Regions from separate parts of the Sphingobium rhizovicinum genome, predicted to be linked through region 4. Evidence: riboswitches for the same ligand, from Rfam matches in the RefSeq annotation. Region 4 holds a riboswitch; each other region holds the start of a gene.
The links. A riboswitch is a leader RNA that binds a small molecule or an ion and turns the genes downstream of it on or off. The one in region 4 is predicted to bind cobalamin.
Positions count from the first base shown of each region.

Region 1: linked by a shared signal. The riboswitch ahead of ACFOKF_RS21130 (TonB-dependent receptor) and the one ahead of cobW (cobalamin biosynthesis protein CobW) in region 4 are both predicted to bind cobalamin.
Region 2: linked by a shared signal. The riboswitch ahead of ACFOKF_RS05645 (TonB-dependent receptor plug domain-containing protein) and the one ahead of cobW (cobalamin biosynthesis protein CobW) in region 4 are both predicted to bind cobalamin.
Region 3: linked by a shared signal. The riboswitch ahead of ACFOKF_RS23465 (DUF1636 domain-containing protein) and the one ahead of cobW (cobalamin biosynthesis protein CobW) in region 4 are both predicted to bind cobalamin.

Region 1 covers NZ_JBHRVU010000005.1:534,687-538,895, reverse strand. Annotated here, with positions in the region: gene ACFOKF_RS21140 (methanol/ethanol family PQQ-dependent dehydrogenase) at 1-1,088, shown strand, start outside; gene ACFOKF_RS21135 (pentapeptide repeat-containing protein) at 1,210-1,860, shown strand; cobalamin riboswitch at 1,920-2,169, shown strand; gene ACFOKF_RS21130 (TonB-dependent receptor) at 2,350-4,209, shown strand, end outside.
Region 2 covers NZ_JBHRVU010000004.1:873,006-877,214, reverse strand. Annotated here, with positions in the region: gene ACFOKF_RS05650 (ABC transporter substrate-binding protein) at 1-481, shown strand, start outside; gene ACFOKF_RS05645 (TonB-dependent receptor plug domain-containing protein) at 518-2,356, opposite strand; cobalamin riboswitch at 2,525-2,735, opposite strand; gene fdhD (formate dehydrogenase accessory sulfurtransferase FdhD) at 2,805-3,617, opposite strand; gene mobA (molybdenum cofactor guanylyltransferase) at 3,734-4,209, shown strand, end outside.
Region 3 covers NZ_JBHRVU010000005.1:1,030,068-1,034,276, reverse strand. Annotated here, with positions in the region: gene ACFOKF_RS23475 (PQQ-dependent dehydrogenase, methanol/ethanol family) at 1-436, shown strand, start outside; gene ACFOKF_RS23470 (GMC family oxidoreductase) at 445-2,064, shown strand; cobalamin riboswitch at 2,063-2,251, shown strand; gene ACFOKF_RS23465 (DUF1636 domain-containing protein) at 2,452-2,859, shown strand; gene cobT (nicotinate-nucleotide--dimethylbenzimidazole phosphoribosyltransferase) at 2,856-3,869, shown strand; gene ACFOKF_RS23455 (histidine phosphatase family protein) at 3,869-4,209, shown strand, end outside.
Region 4 covers NZ_JBHRVU010000004.1:2,172,318-2,176,526, reverse strand. Annotated here, with positions in the region: gene ACFOKF_RS11710 (DUF2339 domain-containing protein) at 1-87, shown strand, start outside; cobalamin riboswitch at 154-393, shown strand; gene ACFOKF_RS11705 (HoxN/HupN/NixA family nickel/cobalt transporter) at 563-1,600, shown strand; cobalamin riboswitch at 1,637-1,859, shown strand; gene cobW (cobalamin biosynthesis protein CobW) at 2,049-3,086, shown strand; gene cobN (cobaltochelatase subunit CobN) at 3,096-4,209, shown strand, end outside.

The sequences.
Region 1 (4,209 bases), on a different contig from region 4:
CGCCAAGCTGGCCCAATGACAAGGATGGCAAGAAGGTCGAGGCGTGGAACCATGGCGGCGGCGCGCCCTGGCAATCGGCCACCTATGACGAGAAGACCAACACCATCGTCATCGGCACCGGCAACCCGGCGCCGTGGAACACATGGAAGCGCTCGCCCGGCGACAGCCTCTATACGTCGGGGCAGGTCTATATCGAACCCTCGACGGGGGAGCCGGTCGGCTTCTTCCAGCATACGCCCAATGATGCGTGGGACTTTTCGGGCAACAACCCGATCGTGCTGTTCGATCTGGAAAAGGACGGCAAGACGGTCCGGGCCGGCGCCCATGCCGACCGCAACGGCTATTTCTTCCTGACCGATCTCGACAAGCTGACCAAGCGTGACGGGAAGATCAGCAAGCAGAAGGGCAGCGCGCTCGGCATCTATCCCTTCGTTCCCAACATCAGCTGGGCCAGCAAATGGGATGTCGCCAATGGCCGGCCGATCGAAAATCCGGGCCAGCGCCCCCCACCGCCAGCGCCCGGCAAGGACAAGGGCGAAAGCATCCGCGTGACGCCCAACTTCCTGGGCGGGACCAACTGGATGCCCATGTCCTACAACCCCGGCACCGGCCTGTTCTACATCCCGTCGAACGACTGGTCGGAAGATTACTGGACCGAAAATGTCACCTATAACAAGGGTGCCGCCTATCTGGGTCAGGGCTTCCGCATCCGTAAGCAGTTCGACGATCATGTCGGCGTGCTGCGGGCCATGGACCCCAGGACCGGCAAGATCGCCTGGGAAGCCAAGGAGCATCTGCCGTTATGGGGCGGCAACGTCACCACCAAGGGCAATATCGTCATTCAGGGCACCAGCGATGGCTATGTAAAGATCTTCAATGCCAAGACCGGCGAGGAACTCTGGAAATTCCAGACCGGCTCCGGCGTGGTGTCCGTGCCGATCGTCTGGGAAGAGGATGGCAAGCAATATATCGGCCTCGCTTCCGGCTATGGCGGCGCCGTGCCGCTATGGGGCGGGGACATGGCCGACCTCACGCGAACGGTCAGCCAGGGCGGCTCCTTCTGGGTGTTCGAACTGCCCGAAGCCTGATGATCTTGGCGCGGAGCCCGACACTCCGTGCGAAGCGCCCGGCCGGACCGCGACCTCCCTCGCGCCTCCGGCCGGGCACCCCATTTCCTCATCCTGTTTTCGCCATGGATCGGATCTTCCCATGCGCCTTGCCTGCCTTGTCCTGCTGGCCGCTTCTGTCGCCGCCCCTGCCTTCGCCCAGCAAAAGATCGTCAATGTGGAGGAGCGCCCGACGCCATGGGTCGTGAACGGATGCACCATCGTCCCCCATGCGTCCTGCGCCGGCGCGGATTTGCGCTTTGCCGATCTCGCCAATGCGGACCTGACCGGCGCGGACCTGCACGGGGCCAAATTGTCGCGTGCGGACATGCGGCATGCCAATCTGACAGGCGCCAATCTCGACGGCGCGGATCTTGATGGCGCGGATATGTCCATGACGTTCCTGAATGGCGCGCGGCTGAACGGCGCGTCGCTGCGCGGGGCCAATCTGGCCTTTGCGCGCGCCGGCCACGCCATGTTCGACGGCGCCGATCTGACTGCGGCGACGCTGGAAAAGGCGCTGCTGAAAGGGGCTTCGTTCAGGGAGGCGAAGCTGATCCACGCCGATCTGCTGGAGGCCAAATTCTATGAAGCCAATCTGGAACGGGCGACCATGGACGCATCCCGCATCCGCTTTGCCGTGTTTCAGGATGCGTGGATGAAGGATTGTGCCGGCTGCCCGTCCAGTTGGCAGACCGGCGACACCGTATGGCAGACCGAAGAGAAGGAACGACTGCGCAATCGGGAACGATGACTTGCGCAGGACCGGCTTGCATCATAAGGAGCCTTGTCCTTGACCTGTTTCGGCAGGATGAGGGCGAAGATCGCGTCGGTTCCCCGGAGACGGGGATTAAAATGGGAACGCGGTGAGGAGGGTGAAAGCCCTCCGAATCCGAGGCTGTCCCTGCAACTGTAAGTGGCGAGCGCGATATACAGGTGCGGACGGCATGAAGCCCGATCCGCCAGCCACTGGGCCGGACGCTAAATCCTGCGAGGCCTGGGAAGGCCGTATATCAAGCGATGACCCATGAGCCAGGAGACCTGCCGGCGTCTGGTCGCTCTTGCCCTGGTCCAGGGGATGGCCGCGGCACGGTGAACTCCGTCTGAGCGACGAACGAGCGGCTGGGGCCGCATCGGACGCTGTGTGTCGGTCGCCCCTGGCGTCCGGCCGATGCCGGCTGCCGACCGTTCGTGAACGGCACGCCCCCGCCCATATGTCGTGCGACGCCGACGGGGGATTATAATGTTGAAGTTCACATCGGCTGCGCTCGCGGCCTTTTCACTATGCACGCCTGTCGTTCTGGCCCAGCCTGCCGCCGAAGGAGCGGATGGCGAAGCCTCCACCATCGTCGTGACCGGGGTTGTGGACCCGCTGCGCCTGAATATGAAGTCGCAAGGCGCCAGCCGGCTTGGCCTCACCGCGCTGGAAATGCCCGCCAGCGTGGAGACGCTGGATGGCGACGCCATTCGTCTGCGCGGCGATTTGACCATTCAGGATGCGGCCGCCCGCGCGACCGGCATCGTCAACACGTCGGGCGTGTTCGGCTTTGGCCTCTCGTCGCGCGGCTTCACCGGCCAGAATTCGGTGATGACGCTCTATGACGGGATGCGCATGTATAATAACACGCTCACCTTCCCGGCCGATCCGTGGATGGCGCAGAGCGTGGAAATTTTGCGGGGGCCTGCCTCCGTCCTCTATGGTGAGGGCGCCATTGGCGGGGCGGTCAATGTGGTCCGCAAGCAGCCGTCCGACGATATGCAGGTGAGTGGGCGGATCGGCCTTTCCTCCTTCGACAGCTTCAATGTTGCGGCCGGTGCCGGCGGTCCCATCAGCGAAGGCCTGTCCTATCGCGCCGACGCCAGCTTCCGCCGGTCGGAAGGCTGGATGGATCGGGGCGACAATGATGCGCTGGCTCTGGCCGGGGCGATCCGGCTGAAGCCTGCAAACAACCTCAGCATCACCCTGTCCCACGACTTCAGCGATCAAAATCCCCGGACCTGGTTCGGCGTGCCGCTGGTCAATGGCCAACTCGACCGATCGCTGCGGAAGAATAACTATAATGTGACCGACGCCAGCCTGCGTTTCCGCGACAACTGGAGCCAGGCAAAGGTCGAATGGAGCGTGTCGGACGCATTGACCATTCGCAGCAGCTTCTACCATCTCTGCGCCAATAAATATTGGAAGAATGCGGAAAATCTGACCTACATCCCGGCCACTGCCACGACCCCCGCGCAGGTGCGGCAGAGCAGCTTCCTGGAACTTTATCATATCCAGAAGCAGACCGGGAACCGCACCACCGCCAATCTGGATCATGACCTGGCCGGTCTGGAAAACCGGCTGGTCGTTGGCTTCGACGTCAATCGCATCAGCTACAAAAATGTCAGCAACAGCGGCAACACCGCCACCCGGTTGGTTGACGCCGCAAACCCGGTTCCCGGCCTGTTCATCCATCAACCCGGAGCAGTGACGAAGGCGCGCTACACCAATCGCATCCGCCAGTTTTCGATCTTTACCGAAGACCGGCTGAAATTCAGCGACCAGTTTTCGCTCGTCGGCGGGCTGCGTTATGACCGGCCGGAAATCACCAAGACCGACTATGTGAATGCGGCGAACAACTTCACCGCCACGCCCGATGCCGTCACCTGGCGCGTGGGCGCGGTCTATAATCCGATGCCCAGCCTGTCCCTCTATGGCCAATATGCGACCGCCGCCGATCCGGTCGGCGCGCTGGTGTCGACCAGCGTCGCGCAGAGCGATTTCGATCTGTCGACCGGGCGCCAATATGAAGCAGGAATCAAGCATATCTTCTGGGGCGCACGGGGCCAGTGGACGCTGGCGGTCTATGACATCGTCAAGCGCAAACTGCTGACGTCCGACCCGCTGATCCCGACCATCCAGGTGCAGGTTGGCCAGCAAAGTTCGCGCGGGGTGGAAGCATCGCTGTTTCTGGAGCCGGTCGACCGCGTCAACATCACGCTGAACGGCGCGCTGCTGCGGGCGCGCTATGACGATTTCGCCGAATCCGTGGGCGGCGTCCTGTTCCAGCGGGCCGGCAACCGGCCCAGCAATGTCGCGACCCGAACGGCCAACGCTTTTGTCAGT
Region 2 (4,209 bases), 1.3 Mb from region 4:
CGCCAGCGCCGACAGCTATGCCGCGATCCTCGACCAGATCCGCCAAGTCGCCCACGCCGTCGGCCATGTCGACCGGGGCGAAGCGCTGATCGCGCGGATGAACCGCGACCTTGCCGCCCTGCCAAAGGCCCGGCGCGGCGGCGTGGCGGCTTATTATCAGCGGCGCGGCTATATGACCGGCACCGGCACCTTGATCGACGATCTGATGCATCGGGTCGGCCTCACCAACCTTGCCGCAAAACTCGGCAAGCCCGCGCTGGCGCAGGTTTCGCTGGAGGAGATGGTCGCTGCCCGGCCCGACTGGCTGATCGTGGAAAGCGCCACCGACCATGTGGTCGATCAGGGAACCGAAATGCTGCACCATCCCGCTCTCGCCCGCATCCCGCGCATCAGCCTGCCGCAAAGCTGGACCGTCTGCGGCGGCCCCGCCTATGTGCAGGCCGCACGCGCAATCACGACGCGCCTGAACGCGCCGCGCTGAAAGGGCGGGCATCACGCCCGCCCTTCCCTGCAATCGTCAGAAACGGACACGCACCCCGCCATAAGCGGCGCGGCCGAATGTGTTATAGCCATAGGCCGTGGCGTATCCTTCATCGAACAGATTGTCGATGCGGCCATAGACTTCCAGATGATCGCCAACCGGCAGGGACGCGCGCAGCCCGACCAGCGCATAGCCGTCCAGCCGCCGCGTATTGGCCGCATCGTCGAAACTGTCGCCGACCATGGTGACGGTCGCGCCGGTCGACAGGCCGAAGAACCAGTCATAATCGGCCGACAGGCTGACCGCATTGGCCGCGCGGCGGGCAAGGCGATTGCCATAGGTCGCCGCGCCAGCCGAACGATCGCGCGCGTCGACATAGCTGTAGCTGCCCGTCACCGTCAGCGCATCGACCGGCTTCAGCGCAACCGATGCTTCCACGCCCTTGGCCCGGGTGCGATCCAGATTGCCATAGGTATAGGTGACGTAATCATAATTGATCTGGTTGCGGGTATCGCGGCGGAAGGCCGTGACCGACAACTGCGCACGGCCGCCGGCCAGACTCTGATCCAGCCCAACGTCATAGCTTTTCGACCGTTCGGGCGTCAGCGCACGATTGCCGCTCCATGGATCATACAGCTGATAGAGCGACGGCGCCTTGAACCCTTCGCCATAGCTGACGCGGATATTGGTCGCGCCGCCATTGGGCGTGTAGTTGGCGTTCGCGCCAAAGGTGGTCGCGCCGCCGAACTGGCTATGATCGTCATGGCGCAGGCCGCCGGTGACGGCGAGGCCGGTGAAGGGCTTCACGATCGCCAGACCATAGACGCTGTCGATGTTGATCTTCGCGCTCGCGGTGTCGCCAAATCCGAAATAATCATAATCGGGCCGTTCATGCTCGTAACCGAAGACCAGCTTCGCCTGATCGACCGGGGCATAGACGCCCTCATATTCGAAGCGCAAATTGGTGCCCGAATAGCCATAATCCGGGTCGGTGCCGCGCACGAAATAATAGTCGCGGTCGTTGCGCATCCAGGTGACGGCCGCGCGGTTGGTCAGCTTGCCGTCCAGCAGCGCCAGATTGACGCCGGCATAGCCGACATATTGGTCGACCTTCGAAACGTCGCTGCTGTCGGCGGGCGCGCCGAAGAAGCTGTCATAATCGAGGTCGGCATAGATATAATAGCCGCGCAGGTCGAGGCTCAGAGTATCGGTGAAGGCCAGCTTCAGCCGGGCGTTGGTGGCGATATTCTCATAGCCATCCCGCTCGGTGCCGCCAGCGGCCGAGGAAATGCCGTCGGTGCGATAATAAGCCGCACCGATCCCGCCGGACGCAATACCGGCGGTGCCGGACACATCCGCCTTGGCATTGAGCGTATCGGCATAGCCATAATCGATCGAGGCATTGCCCGCGAAACCTTCGGCCGGCGTCCCGGTCATCAGGTTGACGACGCCGCCGATCGCCTGACTGCCATAGACGACCGAATTGGAGCCGCGCAGCACTTCGACCCGGCGGATATTGGCGGTCAGCAAATGGCCGAAATCATAGCCGTCGCCGATACCGCTGGGATCATTCACCTTCACCCCGTCGATCAGCACCAGAGTCTGCGTCGTTTCCGCTCCGCGCAGCGACACGCTGGTCACGCCGCCGGTCGATCCGTTGCGGTTGAAGCGCACGCCCGGCGTCGTCGCCAGCAGATCGACGATGTCGGTCGCCTGCCGCTGCTCGATCGTCTTCGCGTCGATGACGGTGATCGCCTGCCCTACTTCGTCGCGCGGCTGTTCGATGCCGGTGGCGGTGACGATGATCTCGTCCTCCTGCGCCAGTGCCGGTGTCGCAGCCAGCAAGGCCGCGAGCGATATTCCCATTTTCAACATATAAGCCCCTATGGCGTCGCATGGCGACTATCAGGGTCGGGGCGTCCGCGCAGGCGGTCGGATGTTGGAGGGATGACGCCATGTCCCGCCGCAACCCGATGCGGCCCCGGCCGCACGGCGTCGCTCGACGGAAAACCCACCGTGCCCCGGCCATCCCCTGGACCAAAGCAGAGCGACCAAGCGCCGGCAGGTCTCCTGGCTCGCGGGTCGTTGCACGATGCATCAGCCTTCCCGGATGGGCTCCAGTGGCCGGTCTTTCGACCCCATGCATCGCGCTATCCGCTTACAGTTGCAGGGACAGCCACGGAATTGGGCGCTCGCGCACCCGCACCGCATTCCCGTTTCAGCCCTCACGGGCACCGGCGCGATCTGTTTGCAGGAAAAGAACAACCCCTCCCCACGCGCGGCGCTGTACGGGAAAGCCGGGGCGAATCCAAGCAGGGCGCGATTAAAGCGCCACAGCGTTGCCCCGCAGCAACAGCGCGTCGGATCGGGCCAGCGCGACCAGCGGCAATCCCGCCGCCGCCGCGCGTTCCGTCGCCAGGCGGGTCGGCGCGGAAATGGTGACGAGCAGCGGGCAATCGGCCAGCGCCGCCTTCTCCACCAGTTCATAGGAGCAGCGTGAGGACAGCAGCGCAAAACCGCCATCCCAATCCATGCCCTGCCGCGCCATCGCGCCGATCAGCTTGTCGAACCCATTGTGCCGCCCGACATCCTCCCGCACCAGCCGGATCGCGCCATCCGCACCGACCAGCGCGGCGGCATGGGCGGCACCAGTGGCGGCGTTCAGGGGCTGATGATCGCGCAAAGCCTCCAGCGCATGGAAGATCGCGGCCCGGTCCGCCCGCGAAGTCGTCGTCACGCGCGGCAACGGCCGGATCGCCTGCTCCAGATTCTCGATCCCGCACAGGCCGCAACTACTATCCGACGCACGATGTCGCACCCGATCGAGCAACCCCTCGGTCCGGTGCGGCGGCAATGTCGCGCGGGCGATCACACCGCTGTCGGTACGATGCACATCGACGTCCAGCAGCGCATCCTCCCGCGTCATCAGTCGCTCGGCCAGACTGAACCCCTGCACCAGATCGCCAATATCGGTCGGCGTCGCCATCAGCACAGCATAGCCCGCGCCATTATATTCGATCACGACCGGCACTTCTTCCGCCAGTTGCCGATCGATCGGCGTGGCCGCGCCGTCCGGGGTGAGCCGGATGAAGGTCAGGTGGGTATTCGGCGGCAGAACATCATTCTCATCATGCATCCCCACAATCTATGGCCCGGCCCGACATGTAGCAATGCGCGTCCTGCACCACGGCTGATGCAGAATATCGGGCTGAAATATGCTATGCTCAGACCGCGCTGATGATGGAGGCGGATATGCGCAGTGGACCGATATTGGGCGCCGTGCTGGCTGGTGGAAGATCCAGCCGATTCGGCAGCGACAAGGCGCTGGCATTGCTCGACGGAAAAACCCTGCTCGATCATGCGATGGCCGGCCTTGCCCCCCATGTCGCTGACGTCGTGCTATGCGGACGCGAGGGCGGACTGGCGGATCGCCCGCATCCCGACATGGGGCCACTGGGCGGATTGAATGCAGCGCTGCATCATGCGCTGAGTCACGGATTTATCGGCGTGCTGACCACCGGCTGCGACATGCCATTCTACCCGGCGGAATTGCCCGCCGCGCTGATCGGCGACAAGCCTGCCGTGCTACAGGGCCAGCAACTGCTCGGCTGGTGGCCGGCAACATTGGCGTTCGAACTGGACGCGCATCTGGACGAAGAGAATAACCGATCCATCTATGGCTGGCTGGAGCGCATCGGCGCCCGGATCGTGGAGGTGCCGGGGCTGAC
Region 3 (4,209 bases), on a different contig from region 4:
CAACGCCAACCGCATCCTGGTGTTCAGGCTGGACGGCGGGCCGGTGCCCAAACCGGCGGAATTGCCGCCGATGGAGGCCGCGCTCGCACCGCCTGCGCAAAAGCCGGGCGTGACTTCAGCGACGATCGCGCAGGGGCAGGCGCTGTTCTTCCAGAATTGCGCTATCTGCCACAGCAATCAGTTGCGCTCCACCGCGCCCGATCTGCGCCGGATGCAGCCGGCGACGCATGATGTCTTCGCGCCGATCGTGCGGGAGGGGGTGTTGCTGCCCGGCGGGATGCCGCGCTGGGATGACCTGCTGAGCGTTCAGGATGTGGATGCGATCCACGCCTGGCTGATCGACGAACAGGGCAAGCTGCACGCACGCGAAACGAAGATGCGGGCGGCGGGCCAGCCGATCGACGCGCCCAGCGCCGCCATCATGTCCAATTTCTAGGAATGATCATGGAAGAGACGGATCTCATCGTCGTTGGCGGCGGGTCGGCGGGATGCGCCATGGCCGGGCGGCTCGCCGAAGCGGGCCTTGCCGTCGCGCTGATCGAGGCGGGCGGGACCGACCGGCATATGCGATCGCGCATCCCGGCGCTGACCAGCGCGATCGTCCAGAACCCGGCCTATGACTGGTGTTATCAGGTGGAGCCGGACCCGTCGCTGGGCGGGCGGGCGGACATCTGGCCGGCGGGCAGGATGCTGGGCGGGGGCAGCGCGCTCAACGGCATGATGTTCATTCGTGGCCATCGCTGGGATTATGACGAATGGGCGCGGCAGGGCGTGGCGGGCTGGGATTATGAAGCGGTCCTGCCCTATTTCCGGCGGCTGGAGGATAATGAGCGCGGCGCCGACACATGGCGCGGCGCGGGTGGGCCGATTGCGGTGTCGGAAGGCCGTGCGCGTTATCCGATTACCGATCAATGGATCGCCGCGGCGCAGGCGGCAGGCATCGCCCGATCGCCAGACCTGAATGGCGAAAGCGCCGAGGGCGTCGATTATGTGCAGGTATCGCAGCGGGGCGGTGAGCGCTGTTCGGCGGCGCGAGGCTATCTGCACGAACGGCGTGGCGGCAAAGCGCCCGCCATCCTGCTGGGCGCGCAATTGCTGCGTATCCTGATCGACAATAATCGCGCCATCGGCATCGTCTATTGGCAGGATGGCGTCGAAAAGATGCTGCGCGCGCGTCATGGCGTGGTGCTGAGCGCCGGCGCGATGAACACGCCGCGCCTGCTGATGCTGTCGGGCATCGGTCCGGCCGATCATCTGCGCGCTCATGGCATTGATGTCGTGCGCGATCTGCCCGGCGTCGGCGGCAATTTGCAGGATCATGTCGGCACCCATGTCGTCAACGAAGTCGATGTGAGGACGCTGAACAGCGATGCGCAGGGACTGCGCGGAGCATGGCAGTTGTTGCGCTATGCGCTTGCCCGGCGGGGCGCGCTGACCACGGCGATCGGCCACGCCCAGGCGTTCGTGAAAAGCCGGTCGGATTTGCCCGCGCCCAATCTCCAGATCAGCTTCGCCGCCTTCGCGTTCGACTTTGATGCGCGGGGCCGGCTGATGCTGCGCAAGACGCCGTCCGTCTCGACGCTGGTCGGATTGATGCGGCCCAGTCATCGCGGACGGATCAGCCTGCGATCGGCCGATGCTTTCGCGCCGCCGAAGATCGCGCATCGCCAGCTGGGCAGCGACGATGACATCGACCAGATCGTCGAGGGGATCGGCATCGCCCGGTCGATCCTGCGTGAGACACCGATTGCGACACATATAATAGATGAATTGCGGCCCGGACCTGACCTGACCGATCCGCAACAGTTGCGCGCCTATGTGAAGATGGCGTCGATCCCGCTCTATCACCCGGTCGGCACGGCGAAGATGGGCAGGGCGGACGATCCGCAGGCGGTGGTCGATGCCGATCTGGCGGTGATCGGCATTGACGGCCTGTGGGTGGCCGATGCCTCGGTCATGCCGACGCTGCCGGCGGGCAACACCAATGCGACGGCGATCATGATTGGCGACAAGGGCGCGGACCATGTCCTCAAGCGCCTTGATCGCCCCAGCCAAGTCCGATAGGGCCGGCGCTGCGTCCGGTTCCCCGCAAGGGGATCAAAAGGGAACGGGGTTCAAGACCCCGGCTGCCCCTGCAACTGTGAGCGGCGAGCCAGCGAGGCACAAGCCATTGGGACGCCTGTCCCGAGAAGGCGCTTCGCCCCGGCATTGACCCGCAAGCCAGGAGACCTGCCGGCCGTGGTCGTTCTTCGACCGGACAGGGTGTGCCGGGCGAACGGGGTCATCCCTCGCGCAACGACGAGCCGACCGTGCGGGAGCGCGGCGGGGATGTCGTGCGCGTGAAGTGCATTGCATCGTCGTTTCGTCGCCGCGCGGTCCTGTCACGGACCGGGGATCATGATGCGCGCGTCATTTATATATAGATTTTCCAGCCAGAGGCCGGCCTGAGCCATGTTGCGGCCGGTCGAGGATGTGCCCGCAGTGGTGGTGTGCAACAGCTGTCGCCATTCGCCCGATGCGCGCGAGGATGCGGAAGGCGTGCGCGGCGGCGCGCGGCTGGCGGAAGCATTGCGGCGGGTGAAGGCCCAGTCGCCCCGCTATGAGGGTGTCGCAGTGCAGGACATGCCCTGCCTGTTCGCCTGTTCGGAGCATTGCACCGTCCATCTGCGCGCGCCGGGCAAAGTCGGTTATGTGTTGGGGCGCTTCACCCCCGATGAGGAGGCTGCGCGCGCGATCCTGGACTATGCCGCCCATTATGCGGAGAGCGAGCATGGCCGCGTGCCCTTTGCCGACTGGCCGCAGGGGGTGAAGGGTCATTTCATCGTCCGCACCCCGCCGCCCGGTTTCGTCGCGACATGAGCCGCTTTCCAACCGTCGCCGCGTTCGAGGCGGCGCTGGCGTCGCTGCCCGGCCCGGATCAGGCGGCGCGCGATGCCGCCGCCGCGCGACAGATGCAACTGACCAAGCCGGCCGGATCGCTGGGCCGGCTGGAAGACATTGCGTTGTTCATGGCGGGATGGCAGGGGCGGGCGCGGCCGCGGATCGACCATGGCCTGGCGCTGGTCTTCGCCGGCAATCATGGCGTGACCCGGCATGGGGTCAGCGCCTTTCCTGCAGAAGTGACGGCGCAGATGGTGGCCAATTTCGCCGCCGGGGGCGCGGCTATCAACGCGCTGGCCGGGGCGGCGGGACTGGACCTGCGTATCGTGCCGATCGATCTGGACCGGCCGACGGCGGACTTCACGGTCGAACCGGCGATGAGCGAGGCGCAATGTCTGGCGGCGATCAATGCGGGAGCCGATGCGGTCGATCCGTCGCTGGACCTGTTGTTGCTGGGCGAAATGGGCATTGGCAACACTACGGCGGCGGCGGCGCTGTGCCTGCGCAGTTTCGGCGGTACGGCGCAGAATTGGGTTGGCGCAGGCACCGGGGTTGGGGCGCATGGCCAGATGGTCAAGCGACAGGTGCTCGACCTTGCCATGGCCTGCCATGCCGATTTGCCCAGAACGCCGTTCGAAACGCTGCGCTGCGTGGGCGGGCGTGAAATCGCGGCGATGGCCGGGGCGATGCTGGCGGCGCGGCATCATCTTATTCCCGTGGTGCTGGACGGCTTTGTCTGTTCTGCTGCGCTGGGGGCGATGGCGGCAGGGGCACCGGACATTTGCAACCATGTGATCGCCGGCCATCGTTCGGCCGAAGCGGCACATGGACGCCTGCTAAAACGGCTGGTGCTGACGCCGCTGCTGGACCTGGGCATGCGGCTGGGTGAGGGCAGCGGCGGCGCGGTTGCGGTTGCGGTGATGCGGTCCGCGCTGGCGATGCATGACCAGATGGCGACCTTTGCCGACGCGGGCGTGTCGGCCGGTTGATGCAAAGCGTGCTGCTCCACCTGATGCGGCATGGCGCGCCGGCGGAAACGGGGCGGTTGCTGGGACATGGCGACTGGCCTTCGACCGATGCGGGGATCGCCGCCTGTCGGGCGCGGGCGAAGGGGCTGGATGTGGCGGCGATCCAGTGTTCCGACCTGTCGCGTACGGCGCAGGCGGCGGCGGCGATCGCGCAGGATTGCGGCCTGACGCCCCGGATCGACGTGCGATGGCGGGAGCTGGATTTTGGCGCGTGGGACGGCGCCGATCCGGCGACGCTGGACGCGGGTGCGCTGGCGCAATTCCATGCCGACCCTGACGCTAGCCCGCCGCCCGGAGGCGA
Region 4 (4,209 bases):
GCGCTGGGCTTCAGCCTGATTGGCATCGGCTGGCTTTACAGCCGTCATCTGCGTGTCGATGCCCGGCACGGGCGGGCTGAAAGCTGAACTTTCACCCGCTTGGCAAGCGGGTGACGCCGGGTTATGCCCGGCGTCGGCCGATGGGTTCACCCATTGGCCGCCGATCGCGCCGGTGCCTCGTGAGGGGCTTTAAAAGGGAATGCGGTGCGGGGGACTCGTCCCCCAAATCCGCGGCTGTCCCTGCAACTGTAAGCGGTGAGTGCGACGCATAGGCCTTTCTGAAATAAGGAAGGCAGCCACTGGGCCGGACGCTAAATCCTGCGAGGCCCGGGAAGGCCATGCGTCAAGCGTCGACCCGCGAGCCAGGAGACCTGCCGGCGTCTGGTCGCTCTTGCCCTGGTCCAGGGGATGGCCATGGCACGGTATCACTCCGTCTGAGCGACGAAAGAGCGGCGGGGGCCGCCTTGGAACCGTGCGTCGGTCGCTGATGGCGTCCGGTCGATGCGCGCTGGCCCCTGTCTTGTCGCATGATGCCGGGGTGTTTCCTTTTCCCATGACTGACATGTCCAAATCTTCGACGCCGCGCCTGCGGCATCGCGTGACCGGGTTGATGGCCGCGCTGATCGCGGCGAATATCGCCGTTTGGCTATGGGCCTTTGCCCAATTTCATGACCAGCCATTGATGCTGGGGACGGCGCTGCTCGCCTGGGGGCTGGGGCTGCGCCATGCGGTGGATGCCGATCATATCGCTGCGATCGACAATGTGACGCGCAAGCTGATGCAGGATGGGCAGCGGCCGATCACCGTCGGCTTCTGGTTTGCGATCGGCCATTCGGCGATCATCGCTATCGCCTCCGTCACGATCGCGCTGACGGCCAGTGCGTTGGCCCGGTTCGAGAGTTTTCGCGAGGTTGGCGGGATCGTGGCGACCGGCGTGTCGGCGACCTTCCTGTTCGCGATCGCGGCGATGAACCTGATGATCCTGCGGTCGGTGTGGAAGAGCTTTGCCCATGTCCGGGCGGGCGGCGCCTATGTCGAGGAGGATCTGGACCTGTTGCTGGGCAATCGCGGGCTGTTGGCGCGCCTGTTCCGGCCGATGTTCCGGCTGGTCAGCGCAAGCTGGCATATGGCGCCGCTGGGCTTCATCTTCGGTCTGGGCTTCGATACCGCGACGGAAGTGGCGATATTGGGCCTGTCTGCCAGTCAGGCCGCCGATGGCATGGCGATCGGCACGATCCTGGTGCTGCCCGCTTTGTTCGCCGCCGGCATGGCGCTGGTCGATACGGCGGACGGGGTGGTGATGCTGGGCGCCTATGAATGGGCGTTCGTGAAGCCGATCCGCAAACTCTATTACAATATCACCATCACCCTGATTTCGGCGCTGGTCGCGATCGTCATCGGCGGGATCGAGGCGATGGCGCTGATCGGCGACAAGCTGGGGCTGGAGGGTGGCCCTTGGCGGATCGCGGCGGAACTGGGCGAGAATTTCAACAGTCTGGGTTTTGCCATTATCGGCCTGTTCATCCTCTGCTGGGTGCTGAGTTTCGGCATTTATCGTTGGAAACGCTTTGACGAGATCGAAGTGCGGACGGCTGGTTGAACAGCGTTGGCTTGGCGGCCGATTTGGTTTAGGGCGACGAACATTGATCGCGCCGGTGCCCCGTAAGGGGCTTTAAATGGGAATGCGGTGAGAGGGGCTTGCCTCCTCAATTCCGCGGCTGTCCCTGCAACTGTAAGCGGCGAGCGCGATGCGCATGCTCTCCTTGCGAGAGCGGCCACTGGACCCCAAAAGGTCTGGGAAGGCGCGCATCAAGCCTTGACCCGCGAGCCAGGAGACCTGCCGGCGTCTGGTCGCTCTTGCTCTGGTCCAGGGGATGGCCATGGCACGGTAGTTTCTTCCGTCTGAGCGACGAAATCGTGTGGCTGGGGCTACACGGTGCGGGATGCCGGGCGCCCTGTCGCGTCCGCCCGTCGTCGCGCGTCGGTCGGCGTCTCTTGGGGATGCCGGCAAGCCCCGCCTGTCGTCGTTTGGCGCGCGGGAGAATAACATGTCCGATCTGGCCAAGCTGCCGGTCACTATCGTCACCGGCTTTCTGGGTGCCGGCAAGACCACGCTGATCAGCCATCTGATCCGCAATGCCGGCGGGCGTCGGCTCGCGGTGGTCGTCAATGAATTCGGCACTTTGGGTGTGGATGGCGACATATTGAAAAGCTGCGCCATTCCCGATTGCCCGGCGGAAAATATCGTCGAACTGGCCAATGGCTGCATCTGTTGCACCGTCGCCGATGATTTCATCCCCACGGTCGAGGCGCTGCTGGCGCTGGAGCCGAGGCCCGACCATATATTGATCGAAACCTCAGGGCTGGCGCTGCCCAAGCCGTTGCTCAAGGCGTTCGACTGGCCGGCGATCCGGTCGCGCATCACCGTGGACGGCGTGATCGCGCTGGCCGATGCGGAGGCGGTGGCGGACGGGCGGTTCGCGCCCGATCTGGAAGCGCTGGAGGCGCAGCGTCTGGCTGATCCGGGCATCGACCATGAAACGCCGCTGTCCGAAGTGTTCGAGGATCAACTGGCCTGCGCCGACATGGTGCTGCTGACCAAGGCGGACCTTGCCGGGCCGGAAGGCGTCGCCGCCGCGCGGGCGGTGATTGCGGCCGAAACGCCGCGTCCCTTACCGGTGATCGAACTGGTCGAAGGGGTGATCGACCCGCGCGTGCTGCTGGGCCTGAATGCGGCGGCGGAGGATGATCTGGCTGCGCGTCCATCGCACCATGATGGCGAGGATGATCATGAGCATGAGGATTTCGACAGTATCGTCCTGACGCTGGGCGAGATTGCCGATCCGGCTGACCTGACTGCGCGGATCGAGCGGCTGGCGCGCGAGCAGCAGATTTTGCGGGTGAAGGGCTATGCGGCGGTGGCCGGCAAGCCGATGCGCCTGCTGGTGCAGGCGGTCGGCGCGCGGGTGCGGCACCAGTATGACCGGCCCTGGCGGCCTGGCGAAGCGCGTGCAACGGCTTTGGTGGTGATCGCCGAGCATGATCGCATCGATGAGGCTGCGATCCGGGCCGTGCTGGAAGGCTGAGCTACCCCGATGCACGTCATCTTCCGCGAGACCCATGGGATCGAGGAAGCGGCTGTCCCGCAGGATCTGGGGCAGACGCCTGCCGATCTTGTCTTCCTGTCCTTTTCGGACAGCGATCTGGCCGCCTTTGCGGCGGGTTGGCATGGCGCGCGCGGCGTGTTGCCGACACTGCGGCTCGCCAATCTGGCGGCGCTGACGCATCCGCTGTCGGTCGATACCTATATCGAACGGACGCTCTTCGGGGCGAAGGCGATCCTGATCCGGCTGATCGGGGGGGCATCCTACTGGACCTATGGCCTGCAACAGGTCGAGGCGCTGGCGCTGACGCGGGGGATCGCGCTGGCGGTGCTGCCGGGGGACGGGCGGCCCGATGCGCGGCTGGAGGCGGCCTCGACCGTGCCGGCTGCGACGTTGCGGGCACTTGCGCGGCTATGTGACGAGGGCGGTGCGGTGGCGGCGCAGGTGGCGCTGGGGCTGCTGGCGGGTGCTGCGGGACTAGGTGGGGCGGAGTCGCCGATTGCGTCTTTGCCGATGGTCGGGGCGTGGGATGGCGATCTGGCGTCTCCGGCGGTTTTCGAAAGCCGGACGGATCGGCCACGCATCCTGCTGGTCTTCTATCGTTCCTATCTGACGGCTGCGGATACCCAGCCATTCGAGGCGCTGCGCGATGCCTTTGCCGGGCGGGGCTTCGACATGGTGGGGCTGTTCGCGCCCTCGCTCAAACCGGTTGAAATACGGGATCAGATTGCGGACTGGGTGAAGGCCTATGCGCCCGCCGCGATCATTAATGCCACCGCCTTTTCCGCGCGGGGAGAGGATGGCACGACCCCGCTCGATGGCGCGGGCGTGCCGGTGTTCCAGCTGGCGCTGGCGACATCGGGACGGCAGGCGTGGCAGGAGTCGGCGCGGGGCCTGTCGCCCGCTGACCTCGCTATGCATGTCGTCCTGCCCGAAGTGGATGGGCGGCTGTTTGCCGGGGTGGCGAGTTTCAAGGAAGCGCAGGCGCGCGACCCGGCGCTGGAATTTGCGCGCGGCGCGCATCGGGCGGACCCGGCACGGATCGCGGCCATTGTGGACCGGGTGGCGGCTTGGGTACATCTGCGCCAGCGCCCGGTGGCGGAGC